Regions from separate parts of the Diaphorobacter sp. B2A2W2 genome, predicted to be linked through region 1. Evidence: predicted binding sites of a transcription regulator. Region 1 holds the regulator's gene; the other holds the start of a gene.

What was found. The regulator NrdR, encoded in region 1, represses ribonucleotide reductase genes. The targets are predictions, from matches to a motif close to CACNANATNTNGTG.
Region 2: a site for NrdR is predicted at 2,003-2,016, ahead of AC1PPL_RS12965 (ribonucleoside-diphosphate reductase subunit alpha). Genes of this name have one in related genera too.

The regions. Positions count from the first base shown of each region.
Region 1 is NZ_JBWZOR010000005.1:72,319-76,740, reverse strand. Features, by position in the region: gene AC1PPL_RS10735 (O-acetylhomoserine aminocarboxypropyltransferase) at 1-104, opposite strand, end outside; gene AC1PPL_RS10730 (CBS domain-containing protein) at 203-658, shown strand; gene aroC (chorismate synthase) at 751-1,851, shown strand; gene nrdR (transcriptional regulator NrdR) at 1,928-2,377, opposite strand; gene glyA (serine hydroxymethyltransferase) at 2,390-3,634, opposite strand; gene AC1PPL_RS10710 (lytic transglycosylase domain-containing protein) at 3,872-4,422, opposite strand, start outside.
Region 2 is NZ_JBWZOR010000007.1:73,822-78,243, forward strand. Features, by position in the region: gene AC1PPL_RS12955 (sigma-54-dependent transcriptional regulator) at 1-1,168, shown strand, start outside; gene ampD (1,6-anhydro-N-acetylmuramyl-L-alanine amidase AmpD) at 1,149-1,748, shown strand; gene AC1PPL_RS12965 (ribonucleoside-diphosphate reductase subunit alpha) at 2,105-4,422, shown strand, end outside.

The DNA of each region.
Region 1 (4,422 bases):
GTGCTCAGGTGGATCGGCACGGCGCGCGCACCTGTGGCGGGGTCCGGCTGCGCGCCGGCGTGCAGGGCCAGCGTGTCGAAGCCGGGGTCGGAATATCCGGGCATTCATGTCTCCAAAGTGGTGAATTTGTGCGCCATTGTGGGCTATATTTATTCGCTATCGGGCTGCATGCAGCGCCTGCAGAACCCTTCGGAGACTCCCCATGAAAGTCAGCGACATCCTGCGCCTCAAAGGCAACACCCTCTACACCGTGCATCCCGACGAGCCGCTGGCCCGCGCCGTGGATGCCATGGCCGAGAAGGACATCGGCTCGTTGGTCGTGATGGAACATGGCGACCTGGTGGGCATGCTCACCTTCCGCGAGGTGATACAGGCGCTGACGAAAAATGGTGGCGGCGTGGGCACCATGCTGGTGCGTACCGCCATGGACGACGCGCCGCTGACCTGCACGCTGGAGACCGACATGGACGAGGTGCGCCGCATGATGCTGGGCCGCCACGCGCGCTACATGCCCGTGATGGACAAGCGCATGCTGATGGGCGTGGTCAGCTTCTACGACGTGGCCAAGGCCGTGGTGGACAGCCAGAATTTCGAGAACAAGCTGCTCAAGGCCTACATCCGCGACTGGCCGCAGGAAGAATCGCGGCCGGCCAACTGATTTGGTGATCACAATAGCTGCCAGCGCTTGTCAATCAGGCGCTGGCAGCTATTTTTTGGTAGTAACAGTGGCTCGGGGATAATCGCACTCCTATGAGCGGCAACACACTCGGTACCCTTTTTTGCGTCACCAACTTTGGTGAATCCCATGGCCCCGCCATCGGCTGCGTGATCGACGGCTGCCCGCCCGGCATGGAACTGTCCGAGGCCGACATCCAGGCCGACCTGGACCGCCGCCGCCCCGGCACCAGCCGCCATGTGACGCAGCGCAACGAGCCGGATGCGGTGGAAATCCTCTCGGGCGTGTATGAGGGCAAGACCACCGGCACGCCCATCGCGCTGCTGATCCGCAACACCGACCAGCGCAGCAAGGACTACGGCAACATCGCGCAGAGCTTCCGCCCGGGTCATGCCGACTATGCCTACTGGCACAAGTACGGCCTGCGCGACCCGCGCGGAGGCGGCCGCTCGTCTGCGCGCCTCACGGCACCCACCGTGGCTGCCGGCGCGGTGGCCAAGAAATGGCTGGCCGAGAAATACGGCACCCGCTTTCGTGCCTGCATGACCCAACTGGGCGAACTGCCCATCCCGTTCGAGAGCTGGGAGCATGTGCCGCACAACCCCTTCTTCGCACCGGTGGCCGACGTGCAGGCCTACGAGGACTACATGGACGCGCTGCGCAAGTCCGGCGACTCCTGCGGCGCGCGCATTCGTGTGCAAGCTACCGGTGTGCCCGTGGGACTGGGCGAGCCGCTGTACGACAAGCTGGACGCCGACATCGCCCATGTGATGATGGGCCTGAACGCCGTGAAGGGTGTGGAGATTGGAGCTGGCTTTGCCAGCGTGGCCCAGCGCGGCACCACGCACGGCGATTCGCTCACGCCGGAGGGCTTCGCCAGCAACAACGCGGGTGGCGTGCTGGGCGGCATCAGCACCGGGCAGGACATCGAGGTGTCGCTGGCCATCAAGCCCACCAGTTCCATCATCAGCCCACGCGAGTCCATCGACATCCACGGCCAGAGTACCGAGGTGATCACGAAGGGGCGCCACGACCCCTGCGTAGGCATCCGCGCCGCGCCGATCGCCGAGGCGTTGCTTGCATTGGTCATCATGGACCATGCGCTGCGCCACCGTGCGCAATGCGGCGACGTGGTGCAGGCCGTGGCTCCGATTCCGGCAGTCCGCCTGGGGTGATGGTCAAAAACGGCTGTAGCGCCCGCCCAGTGGGCGCTGCCAGCTATCAATAGAAGAGCAATGGGAAAGCAGCGGCTTACTTGCGGACTTCGTCCACCAGCGCACGGAACTCGTCGATGTCCTCAAAGCTGCGGTACACGCTGGCGTAGCGCACATAGGCCACCTTGTCGAGCTTCTTCAGCTCGCGCATGACCAACTCGCCGATGCGGCTGGACAGAATCTCGCGCTGCCCCAGGTTGAGCAGCTTTTCCTCGATGCGCTCGATGGCCGAGTCGATCTGCACTGTGCTCACCGGTCGCTTGCGCAGCGCCAGCTTGAACGATCCCAGCAGTTTCTCGCGGTCGTATTCGACGCGGCGGCCGTCCTTCTTGACGACCGTGGGGAAGTTGACTTCCGGTCGTTCGTAGGTCGTGAAGCGTTTGTCGCAGGCGCCGCACTGGCGCCTGCGGCGGATGAAGTCCCCGTCCTCGGAGACGCGGGTCTCGACGACCTGCGTCTCCTGATGGCTGCAAAAGGGGCACTTCATCGCAGCGGTCGATCAGCGATAGACCGGGAAGCGGCTGGTCAGCGCGTGCACCTTGGCGCGCACGGCTTCCAGGTTCGCCTCGTCATGCGGATTGTCCAGCACGTCGGCCACCAGGTTGGCCGTGAGGCGCGTTTCCTCTTCCTTGAAACCCCGTGTCGTGATGGCGGGCGTGCCCACGCGAATGCCGCTGGTGACCATCGGCTTTTCGGGATCGTTGGGGATCGCGTTCTTGTTGATCGTGATATGGGCCTTGCCCAGGGCTGCCTCGGCCTCCTTGCCGGTGATGCCCTTGGCGCGAAGGTCCACCAGCATCACGTGGCTTTCGGTGCGACCGCTCACGATGCGCAGCCCGCGCTGGATCAGCGTTTCCGCGAACACCTTGGCGTTCTTGGTCACCTGCTGCTGATACTGCTTGAACTCGGGCGACAGGGCTTCCTTGAAGGCCACGGCCTTGGCGGCGATGACGTGCTCGAGCGGGCCGCCCTGCAGGCCGGGGAAGATGGCGCTGTTGATGGCCTTCTCGTGCTCGGCCTTCATCAGAATGATGCCGCCGCGCGGGCCGCGCAGGCTCTTGTGCGTGGTGGAGGTCACCACGTCTGCAAACGGCACCGGGTTGGGGTACTCGCCCGCGACGACCAGGCCGGCATAGTGGGCAATGTCCACCCAGAAGATGGCGCCGACTTCCTTGGCGATCTTCGCGAAGCGCTCGAAGTCGATGCGCAGGGCGTAGGCGGAGGCGCCGGCGATGATCAGCTTGGGCTTGTGCTCGCGGGCCTTGGCTTCCAGCGCGTCGTAGTCGATCTCTTCCTTGTCGTTCAGTCCGTAGGAGACTACGTTGAACCATTTGCCGCTCATGTTCAGCGGCATGCCGTGCGTGAGGTGGCCGCCCTCGGCCAGGCTCATGCCCAGAATGGTGTCGCCGGGCTTCAGGAAGGCCATCAGCACAGCCTGGTTGGCCTGCGAACCCGAGTTGGGCTGCACATTGGCCGCTTCGGCGCCGAAGAGTTGCTTGATGCGGTCGATGGCCAACTGCTCGATCACGTCCACGTTCTCGCAGCCGCCGTAGTAGCGCTTGCCAGGGTAGCCTTCGGCGTACTTGTTGGTGAGCTGCGAGCCCTGAGCGGCCATCACGGCGGGCGAGGCGTAGTTCTCGCTGGCGATCAGCTCGATGTGCTCTTCCTGGCGGCGGTCTTCGGCCTGGATGGCGGCCCACACCTCGGGATCGGTTTGTTCGACAAGAATATTGCGTTGGTACATGGCAGTCCGATGAACTAAGTGTCCCTTGGCAATCAAGGGCTGCCCAGGCGAACGACGGATCGCTGCGGGGCTGGTGCCTGCCGCGCGGCACGCTCCCCAGTGGTTTGCAGAAAAACGCTGTTTCCTGCCGGTGTCCACGTCAGCGGCGGTGCCCCGGGGGACGTCCGCGCCTATCGCCAGTTGCGTGCCCTGCTAGTGTAGCTGAGCACGCCCTTCATCAATGCCAGAGTAGGCTCTTCAGAGGCCGCTCAGCAGGGCCACCTTCTCGCCAGTGGCAGGGGTTGCAGGTGCGGCTTCCGGTGTGGCAGGAGCCTTGGTGGACAGAAGAGGTGGATTCACGGGGCCGGCGGGAGAAACGCCCGTGCGACCATTGGCGACCTGGCGCAGCCGGAAATGCTCCGCCAGTACCTTGGCGGCGTAGCCCCCGTCGTCGGGCAGGTTGGCTGCGCCGACGTAATAACGCAGTCCGCCTTCCAGCGAGCCGGCGCGCGCGATGCACTCCTGCAGCACCTTCACGCCCACGCGCAGGTTGGCCACGGGATCGAATGCCGCCAGGTGCCCACCAAAGCCTTCGTACTTGTCGGTATGCACACGCGTCATCACCTGCATCAATCCTTGCGCACCTACCGGGCTTTGTGCAAACGGGTTGAAGCTCGATTCCACGGCCATGACGGCCAGGATCAAGGTGGGATCCAGCTTGGTCCGCGCGCCGATTTCATACGCCTCGGTGACCAGTGCCGCCAGCGGTTCGGGCGCCACGCGGTACTTCTTGCTGAGCCAGTAGGCCA
Region 2 (4,422 bases), on a different contig from region 1:
TGCCGTGGTGGCCTCGGCGGTGCAGGGTATTGGCGCCGTACTGGCGGCGCCCAAAGCCACCCGCCCCGGCGCACGCAACGTCACGCAGTGGCCGGACATGCAAGATCCTGTGCTGGATCGCCTGATCGGCGACTCCGAAGCCATGCGCAATGTGAAGCAGCGCATCGCCAAGGTGGCGCGCAGCATGGCCCCCGTGCTGGTGCGTGGCGAGTCAGGCACGGGCAAGGAACTGGTGGCCCGCGCGCTGCATGCCAGCAGCCAGCGCTCCGAAGGCCCGCTGATCGCCGTCAACTGCGGCGCGATTCCCGAGAACCTGCTGGAGGCAGAGTTCTTTGGCGCGCGCAAGGGTTCCTACACCGGCTCTACGCACGACCGGGAGGGCTACTTCCAGGCCGCCCGTGGAGGCACGTTGTTCCTTGACGAAATTGGCGACCTGCCGCTGCCCATGCAATCCAAACTGCTGCGTGCGATCCAGGAGCGCACGGTACGGCCCCTGGGCTCCACGCAGGAAGAAGCCGTGGACGTGCGCATCGTCAGCGCCACGCACCGAGACCTGGCCGCTGACGTGCAGGCGGGGCGCTTCCGCCAGGATCTGTATTACCGGCTGAATGTCATCGAACTGCTGATCCCACCGTTGCGCGAGCGGCGAGAGGACCTGCCCGCGCTGTGCGAGGCCTTGCTGGCCCGTATCGAGCAAGAATCGGGGGTGGCCATTCCCCGCCTGACGGAAGAAGCGCTGCGGTGCATCGCACAGCACCCGCTCACCGGCAATGTGCGCGAGCTGGAAAACCTGCTGCATCGCGCGGTAGCCCTCAGCGATGGCCATGAGCTGCACGTTGAAGGCGCGCCAGCCCCCACCGTGGAGGCACCGCCACCCCTACCGCAGCCCGTACCGTCCGCACCAGCCATCGCACAGCCCGCTGAGCCGCACGCGCCCCCTCGTTGGTCCGGCATCAGCGAAGGCATGCCCCTGCCCAACGATCTGCAAGCCTGGCTCGACCAGCAGGAACGGGAAATACTCGTGCGCGCCCTGCGCGAGGCGGGTTTCAACCGCACGGCCACCGCAGCCCGCCTGGGCATCAGCCTGCGCCAGATCCGTTACCGGATTGCCCGGCTGCACATCGAGGTACCGCAAGACGGCGACAGCCATGGCGACGCGCAGCCCTGAGCCTGCGGCCCGGCGGCCCGCCTGGCACGGCGGCTGGTACGCGAATGCGAGACGCATGGACTCGCCCAACCACGGGCCACGCCCCCCGCAGGCCAGCGTGGACCTCATCGTGGTGCATTCCATCAGCCTTCCCCCCGGGCAGTTTGGCGGGGACCATGTCCACCGGCTTTTCATGAACCAGCTGGACTGGGGCGCCCATCCTTATTTCCAGCAGATTCGCGGCCTGGAAGTGTCGACGCATTTCTTCATCACGCGCGCGGGTGTGCTGTGGCAGTTCGTGGACGTGGGCCGACGCGCCTGGCACGCGGGCCGTTCCCATTACCGGGGGCGCGATGCCTGCAACGACGACTCGATCGGCGTTGAGCTCGAAGGGCTGGAAGGCGGGAGCTTCGAGCAGGCGCAGTACACCACCCTTGTGACCCTTTGCGAGGCGCTGCGGCAGCGCTACCCCGTGCGCTACATCGCAGGACATGAGCACATCGCCCCTGAACGCAAACACGACCCAGGCCCTGGGTTTGACTGGCGTGTACTTTATGGAGCCTTCGCCGGCACGGGTGTTCTTTTTCCGCCGGGGTGCTGATCCCTCCAGCCACCCGGACGCATTGCCGCACTTTGCGCCTTCGCCTCGCCTTCACTGCTCAGGATGAAGTTGCACGCGCGTTTGCGCGCAAGATCGGCCGGCATGCCGCACCATGGCTCAAGCCGTCGGATGCGGGCCTGACCCTACGGAGGCTGCGACGGCAGTAGAAGGCCCAGGCGTTCAATCACGACGAAACGATCTCGCCAGCCTCTTATGGGGATACACTACCCCTAGTGTCTTGAACCATCAAGACACACTAGATATAGTGTGCGGCGACAGTCTACGCCGCCGTTTCGCCGGCCGAAGGTGACTGCCCGTCCGCCTGGCCATTTCTCCGAACACCTCCGAGGACCTCCATGCACGCTGCGCCCCTATCCGTTCCTGTTGACACCCCATCGCCTGCACGGGCCACCCCGTCGGCCACGCCGACCGGGGCCCATCCACTGATGCACTACCAGATCATCCGCCGCAACGGCGCCGTGGTGCCCTTCGAGCCGCAAAAAATCGCCGTGGCGATGATGAAAGCATTCCTGGCCGTTCACGGGGCACAGGGAGCAGCCTCGGCGAGCGTGCGCGAAGTGGTCGATCAGCTGACCCAGGCAGTCGTGCGCGCGCTGATGCGCTCGCGCCCCGCAGGAGGAACGTTCCACATTGAGGACGTGCAGGACCAGGTGGAGCTGGGCTTGATGCGAGGCAGCCATCATGAGGTGGCACGCGCCTACGTGCTCTACCGCGAGCGCCGCGCGCAAGAACGCGCACAGAAGAAGGAACAACTGCTACCCCAGATGCCGGCCCTGTATGTACAGGACCAAGGTCAGCGCGTGGAGCTTGACATTCTGCGCCTGCAGAGCCTGGTAGAAGCCGCATGCACGGGCCTGGGATCGGACGTCCAGGCCGCGCCCATCATCGCGGAGACCATGCGCAACCTGTACGACGGCGTACCCATGGACGAGGTGTACAAGGCATCCATCCTCGCGGCGCGCACCCTGATCGAGAAAGATCCCGGCTACACCTACGCGACGGCACGACTGTTGCTGCACACCATCGTGCGCGAGGTGTTAGGCCGCGACGTGAATCCCGCCGACATGGCCCTGGCCTACGCCGAAAATTTTCCACAGTTCATCCGCCAGGGCGTGGACAACGAGTTGCTCGACCCGCGCCTGATGGAATTCGACCTGCAGCGCCTGGGAAGCGCACTGAAGGCCGAGCGCGACCTGCAGTTCGACTATCTTGGCCTACAGACGCTGTACGACCGCTACTTCCTGCATGTGCGCAAAACGCGCATCGAGCTGCCTCAGACCTTTTTCATGCGCGTGGCCATGGGCCTGGCGCTGCGCGAGGACGACCGCAACGCCCGCGCCATCGAGTTCTACGAACTGCTCAGCTCCTTCGATTTTATGAGCAGCACGCCCACGCTGTTCAACAGCGGCACATTGCGCTCGCAGCTGTCCAGCTGCTACCTGACGACGGTGCCCGACGAGCTGGAGGGCATCTACGAATCCATCAAGGAAAACGCCCTGCTGTCCAAGTTCGCGGGCGGCCTGGGTAACGACTGGACACGCGTACGCGCCCTCGGTGCACGCATCAAGGGCACGAACGGCGAGTCGCAAGGCGTGGTGCCGTTCCTCAAGGTGGTCAACGACACGGCCGTGGCCGTGAACCAGGGCGGCAAGCGCAAGGGTGCCGTCTGCACCTACCTGGAAAGCTGGCACCTGGACATCGAAGAATTCCTGGAGCTGCGCAAGAACACCGGCGACGACCGGCGACGCACACACGACATGAACACGGCCAACTGGATTCCCGACCTGTTCATGAAACGCGTAATGGAAAAGGGCCTGTGGACACTGTTTTCCCCCTCGGATGTCCCTGACCTGCACGACCTGTACGGACAGGCCTTCGAAAAAGCCTACATCGCCTACGAGGCCAAGGCCGAGAGCGGCGAGCTGCCCCTGTTCAAACGCGTACCGGCCGTCGACCTCTGGCGCAAGATGCTGTCCATGCTGTTCGAGACCGGCCATCCCTGGATCACCTTCAAGGACCCGTGCAACGTCCGCTCTCCCCAGCAGCATGTAGGCGTAGTGCACAGTTCCAATCTCTGTACCGAGATCACGCTCAACACCAGCGATGCCGAGACGGCCGTGTGCAACCTGGGATCGGTGAACCTCGCGCGCCATCTCAAGGACGGAGGCGTCGACCACGACAAGCTGCGCAAAACCGTGAGCACGGCCATGCGCATGCTGGACAACGTGATTGACATCAACTACTACGCCGTACAGAAGGCCAAGGACTCCAACCTGCGCCACCGCCCCGTCGGCCTGGGCCTGATGGGGTTCCAGGACGCGCTGTATGAACTGCGCATCCCCTACGCAAGCGACGCCGCAGTGGAGTTTGCCGATACCTCCATGGAGGCTCTCTGCTATTACGCCTACTGGGCCTCAACCGATCTCGCCCAAGAACGGGGCCAATACTCCAGTTACCAGGGTTCTCTGTGGTCCCAGGGCATCCTGCCGCTGGATTCACTGCAGTTGCTGCAGCAGGAACGTGGCGGGTACGTGGAGGTGGACCGTACGACCCGTCTGGACTGGGACATGCTGCGCGCCAAGATCGCGCAAGACGGCATGCGCAACTCCAACTGCATCGCCATTGCGCCCACAGCCACCATCTCTAACATCGT